Regions from separate parts of the Pectobacterium artocarpous genome, predicted to be linked through region 1. Evidence: predicted binding sites of a transcription regulator. Region 1 holds the regulator's gene; the other holds the start of a gene.
The links. Region 1 encodes Fur, which represses iron uptake genes when iron is present. Its sites were predicted from a motif close to ATAATAATGAGAACNACTATCAA; they were not measured.
Positions count from the first base shown of each region.

Region 1 (3,435 bases):
CATGACCATATTCAGACGCGTTTCCCGCCAGAGCCGAACGGCTATCTGCATATTGGGCATGCCAAGTCTATTTGCCTGAATTTTGGTATCGCGCGTGACTATCAGGGGCAATGTAACCTGCGCTTTGACGACACCAACCCGGTAAAAGAAGATATCGAATACGTTGAGTCGATCAAACGTGACGTCGAGTGGCTGGGTTTTTCATGGAGCGGCGATGTTCGCTATTCTTCTGATTATTTCGATCAACTGCACGCGTATGCGGTTGAGTTGATCGGTAAAGGGCTGGCTTACGTTGATGAACTGACGCCCGAGCAGATCCGTGAATACCGTGGTACGTTGACGGCGCCGGGCAAAAACAGCCCTTACCGCGACCGTACCGTGCAGGAAAATCTGACGCTGTTTGAAAAAATGCGCAACGGGGGATTTGCGGAAGGTACGGCCTGCCTGCGTGCAAAAATCGATATGGCATCGTCCTTTATCGTAATGCGCGATCCGGTGCTGTACCGTATTAAATTTGCCGATCATCACCAGACGGGTAACAAGTGGTGCATCTACCCGATGTATGACTTTACCCACTGCATTTCCGATGCGCTGGAAGGGATCACGCATTCGCTGTGTACGCTGGAATTCCAGGACAACCGTCGTCTGTATGACTGGGTGTTGGATAATATCACCATTCCTTGCCATCCGCGTCAGTATGAGTTCTCTCGCCTGAATCTTGAATACGCGATTATGTCCAAGCGTAAGTTGAATCAACTGGTTACGGAAAATGTCGTTGAAGGATGGGACGATCCACGTATGCCGACTATCTCTGGTCTGCGTCGTCGCGGTTATAGTGCGTCTTCTATCCGTGAATTCTGCGTGCGCATCGGCGTCACGAAACAGGATAACAACGTGGAAATGGCCGCGCTGGAATCCTGCATCCGCGACGATCTGAATGAGAACGCCCCGCGCGCGATGGCGGTGTTGGATCCGGTCAAAGTGGTGATCGAGAATCTTCCAGCCGGGCATGAAGAGTTTGTCACGATGCCAAACCATCCGAACAAGCCAGAAATGGGCTCACGTCAGGTTGCATTCAGCCGCGAAGTTTACATCGATCGCGCTGATTTCCGCGAAGAGGCCAACAAACAGTACAAGCGTCTGGTGTTGGGTAAAGAAGTGCGTCTGCGTAATGCCTATGTGATCAAAGCCGAGCGTATTGATAAAGATGAGCAGGGCACCATCACCACGATCTACTGTAGCTATGATGCGGAAACGCTGAGCAAAGATCCGGCTGATGGCCGTAAAGTGAAAGGTGTGATCCATTGGGTTTCTGCGGCACACGCGGTGCCAGCGGAGTTCCGTCTGTACGATCGCCTGTTTAGTGTGGCAAACCCTGGCGCAGCGGAGGACTTCCTGTCGACGATTAATCCAGACTCACTGAAGATTACGCAAGGTTTTGTAGAAGCGAGCCTGGTGCAGGCGGAAGCAGAGAAAGCGTATCAGTTTGAGCGCGAAGGTTACTTCTGTGCCGACCGCGTTTACTCCAGTGCAGAACATATGGTGTTTAACCGTACGGTTGGACTGCGTGATACCTGGGTAGGCTAACGCCACCAGTAAGAAGACAAAAATAAAACCGCCTCGGCGGTTTTATTTTTTATGCGGTCGATTTATCGTGTTGATTCGTGCAGGGTTTCATCCTCGCGGCAATCCCCTTCACTGCAATGCCCATAGAGATACAAACTGTGGTTGGTCAGTTTAATGCCGTGTCTTTCTGCGATCTCGCGTTGGCGTGCTTCGATAGATTCATCGCGGAATTCAATGACTTTGCCACAGTCGAGGCAAATTAAGTGATCGTGATGATGCTGCTGTGTCAGTTCGAAAACGGATTTACCCCCTTCGAAGTTATGACGAGTGACGATGCCCGCATCATCAAATTGGTTGAGTACGCGATAGACGGTAGCAAGACCAATCTCTTCGCCCATATCAATCAATCTCTTATATAAATCTTCCGCACTGACGTGGTGACAGACAGGATCCTGTAACACTTCCAGAATTTTCAGTCTTGGAAGAGTGACTTTCAGGCCGGCCTTCTTTAATGCGATATTGTTGTCAGTCATGCGGGTTTAGTCCTGTTGCTTACTTATCAATGGAGGCTGCCTAGCCTATGACATCGGTCGGCGCAAAAATGTAATAGCGTCCCAATTATAGAACCGCACATACAAAATGAAAACAAGGGAATGTTAACAATATTGTCCCCATTCACACTACTGGTATATAACGCAATCCGTTGTTGATGAATGAGGAAATGGTGAAGCACATATAAAACCGATGGGATTATTGTACAGGTTTACTGATAGAAGTTAAAAAAATGTATCAATTATTATGAAAGATTTTACCTATCAATGTTATTTTGGCTCTGATAGTGATTATCAGAGCCAACGTGGTTTACCCAACCAGCTCTTTCAGATTCAGTTCATCGCTGATCTGTTTCACCCACGTTGTTACGCGTTCGCTGGTCAGTTCAGGCTGACGGTCTTCATCGATAGCCAGGCCGATGAAGTGATTGTCGTCGGCGAGCCCTTTAGAGGCTTCAAAATAATAGCCTTCTGTTGGCCAATGGCCGACAATCGTCGCGCCGCGAGGCTCAATAATGTCACGAATGGTGCCCATGGCATCACAGAAGTATTCTGCATAGTCTTCCTGATCGCCACAGCCAAATAGGGCAACCAGTTTCCCAGTGAAATCAATTTCTTCCAGTGAAGGAAAAAAGTCATCCCAATCACACTGAGCTTCACCGTAATACCAGGTTGGAATACCTAGCAGCAGGATATCGAAACCTTCAAGGTCCTCTTTGCTGCTTTTGGCGATGTCATGAACATCCGCAACGTTGGTGCCTAACTGCTGTTGGATCGTTTTGGCGATGTTTTCAGTGTTACCAGTATCACTGCCAAAGAATATTCCGATGAGTGCCATGAATTGAATAACCTCTTGATTCCTAATGGTATGGTGTAATGTTTCACCCACTTATCCATTAATAATAACAGACACTCACATCAGGAGAAACTCGTATCGGTAAGGAGGCGTAAATCAAGAACATATGAAATGCGGAGGGCAGTAAAAGAAACGAAGCGTATCCCTGCTGAGGCCAAATTCCACATAATTGATATGGATTATGTCATCGTCTAGGAGCAAATGCACATATCCTTAAGTGTATTTTTATGTTAACAATAATGTTTCATTTTTTATGAATGCGCTTTTTATTTTAAGGGCTAATTTCGGTTGTAATTGAAAGCAGGCTTTTGTTTGTAATAAATAAAAGTCACTTCACGGTACGTTACTATTCATGAGAATTAAAAGCATACAAAAGATAATGTTTTTATCAAATTGAACACTTGTGACATTTATTGGGAATATTCCTAATAAATGAAGGCAAGAATTATACCCATTTACAGG
Region 1 is NZ_JBJXVK010000006.1:149,527-152,961, reverse strand. Features, by position in the region: gene glnS (glutamine--tRNA ligase) at 1-1,587, shown strand, start outside; gene fur (ferric iron uptake transcriptional regulator) at 1,650-2,099, opposite strand; gene fldA (flavodoxin FldA) at 2,428-2,955, opposite strand.

Region 2 (3,435 bases), on a different contig from region 1:
GATAACTCTTTTCGAGATCGGTGGTGGCGAACAGATGGTTCATCACCTGATCCAAATCGATGCGGTTCGAACGCGGCACCAGCACCAGACGGGTCGGGTTCTCGTGATCGGATTCATCACGCAGATCGTCGATCATCGGCAGCTTCTTCGCACGCATCTGGCTGGCAATCTGCTCCAGCACTTTGGCGCCGGAAACCTGATGCGGCAGGGCGGTAATGACTACTTCGCCGTCTTCTTTTTTCCAGACGGCGCGCATACGCACCGAGCCACGGCCATTCTGGTAGAGTTTGCGCACTTCATCACGTGGCGTGATGATTTCGGCCTCCGTTGGGAAATCCGGCCCCTGCACATGCTGCAATAACTCGTCCAGCGAGGCCTTTGGATTTTCCAGCAGCATTACCGCAGCAGCAGCGACTTCACGCACATTGTGCGGCGGAATATCCGTTGCCATGCCGACGGCGATCCCGGTGGTGCCGTTCAGCAAAATATTCGGCAGACGCGCAGGCAGCATCTTCGGCTCTTGCATCGTGCCGTCAAAATTCGGGGTGTAATCGACCGTGCCCTGCCCTAACTCCGACAGCAGGATTTCAGCGTATTTGGACAGCCGCGATTCGGTGTAACGCATGGCGGCGAAGGATTTCGGATCGTCTGGTGCCCCCCAGTTCCCCTGACCATCCACCAGCGGATAGCGATAAGAGAACGGCTGCGCCATCAGCACCATCGCTTCATAGCAGGCGCTGTCGCCGTGCGGGTGGTATTTACCCAGCACGTCACCCACGGTACGGGCAGATTTTTTAAACTTGGCGCTGGCATTCAGTCCCAGTTCGGACATCGCATACACAATGCGACGCTGCACAGGCTTCAGGCCATCGCCAATGAACGGCAATGCCCTGTCCATGATGACGTACATGGAATAATTCAGGTATGCATTTTCGGTAAACGTGCTCAGCGCAAGGCTTTCTGCGCCGTCATGAGTCATCTCACTCATTTCTCTCATTTCCTTCACATCGCGGCGCGATGGTTACGCTTTCCGGCACGCCATAGCGGCGGCATGTTTGGCGGGAATAGTACCTTATCTGATGAGGTGATGTCACAGGGAACAATCTCGCAGAGAACCGTGTCGCTGCTCCACACTGACGATGGCTGATGTAAATCCGATGGCGGCATCGATCGCCACTACACCGTTTCATTAAGAATTATTCATCATCGTTGCAACAACAAATGATAATGCTTAGCATATTGATAATAATTATCATTTCCATGCGATAATTAATGTTATTCGACGTCTTGCATTTCCTTTGCAGACGTTAGCTACCAGCACGCCCTATTTCCCCAACGCCGCTGGCCAGAACAACCCTTATAGCAGAGTATCATTATGTTAATTAACAAGAATTTAAATAAAATTCTTCTCACCGGCATCTTGACTGGCGTCGCGCTGAACAGCATGGCAGCGGATAGCACCACGGGCAACAACGCACTCAGCGAGAAGAATCAGGATAATTCCGCGGCGAAAGCGGAACAAACCGACGATGTGATGGTCGTTAACTCACCAAAAATCGAGAAAAAAGCGGGTTCGAGCACGACGCTGACGGCCGCAGGCATGCAGAGAGAAGGCGGCAATAATTTTGGCACCATCATGCGTTACCAGCCCCTGGTGAGCGCAACAGGTACCAGCGGTGGCAGTAACACAGGGAAGAGCGGCTTCGACCGGGGTGGGTACACGGGCTACAACATTCGCGGCATTGAAAGCAACCGAGTGGCAATCGATACCGATGGCATCGCGCTGCCCAATGCCACAGGCCGCAGCTACGCCAGCCGTGCCGGCTTCAATACGTTCGGTATGGGACGCGACTATATCGACCCTTACCTGTACAGCAGCGTCGAGATTGAGTCAGGCGTCACCTCCGCCGAAAATACGATCAATGCACTCGGTGGCAGCGTCTCCTTCCGCCCTAAATCTGCCGATGATTATCTCAAAGCAGGCAAGCAGGACTACTTTGGTCTTCAGAGTGATTTTGATTCCGCCAACCATGGTTGGCATAACGGCATCACCGCCGCAGGCGGTGATGCCGAGCTGCGTGGCGTTGTCGTACTCAGCCGTCGTGACGGCCAGCAGACGCGTAATAACAGTGACGAGATCGCCGCTTACCCCGCCAACTGGCACTCTAACGCCATTTTGGCGTCCGGCATTTGGCAGGCCAACAACGAGCATCAACTCACCGGAACGCTGGATTACTACCACAAAACCAACCACACCCATTATGACTACTGGGGTAATCTGCCAAGCGGCAACAACACCATTTACGGCACAGCGCAACAGAGCAGCGAGACACGCCGCTGGACCGCCAGCCTGAAAGATCGCTGGACGCCCGTTAACAATACGCTGGTCGATTTGGTTGATAGCCGCATTTACTTCCAAAACAGCGAATCACACGACAATACCTGGCTGCCGGCAACCACAGGGATGGCGGCGGCGGATAGCCACCGGGTCTATTCCGACTACAACGTCACCACCTATGGATTCGACACCCATATGGTGAAAAGCTGGGATCGTCACGAGTTCAGTTGGGGTCTGAACGCCAGCCAAAGCAAAACAGAACGCCCGTTCAGACAATCGCCTAACCAAACCGGTGCCAATAACATCATGCAGCCAGAAGCCGATAGCGACAGCTACACCGTTGGAGGCTTCGTGCAGGATACGGTGACTTGGGATCTGGCGGGGCACGCCTTCTCGGTTGTTCCTGCCGTACGCGCCATTCATCAACGTACCAAACCGACCAATACGGTTCGTCTGAGCGGCGACGGCAGCGTGATCAATGAATCTGATGTCAACAAGCTGTACGGTAAAGCCAACAGTGATACGCAAGTTCTGCCGTCTCTGAGCTTCCTCTACGACATCACCCCAACACTGACAACCTATGTGCAGTACCGTCGTGGGGCGCAGTTCCCGGATGCCAGCCAGCTTTATGGCAGCACCAACCTGGACGCCAACTATGCCGGCCCCTTCCAGTACGCTTTTATCGGCAACAGCGACCTCAAAACAGAGACCAGCAACAACGTCGAATGGGGCTTAAAAGGTGAAGCAACGGAGGGAATTACATTCCGTACCGCGCTGTTCTACAACACGTATAAGAATTTTATCGCCAACACCCGCTACCGTCGTAGTGCTAACCCCGATAAATTCACCAATGTGCCAAGTAACATCAATACGATATATCAAGCAGAAAACCGCGATAAGGCGTATATCTACGGTGGCGAAGTCAGCAGCAAAATACAGTTAGGCACCTGGTTCCCGTCCGTTGATGGGCTCAGCACCACGCTGGCGTTTGGCTACACCAAAGGCCAATCGCAATCCCACTACCTTGGCGACCGCTATGTCGATCTCGACAGCGTTGCTCCGATGAAAGCGGTGATAGGTATCGCCTACGACGATCC
Region 2 is NZ_JBJXVK010000015.1:10,343-13,777, forward strand. Features, by position in the region: gene parC (DNA topoisomerase IV subunit A) at 1-988, opposite strand, end outside; gene ACKQAD_RS11120 (TonB-dependent receptor domain-containing protein) at 1,376-3,435, shown strand, end outside.
Region 2: the regulator Fur is predicted to act here: its motif matches at 1,240-1,262, upstream of ACKQAD_RS11120 (TonB-dependent receptor domain-containing protein).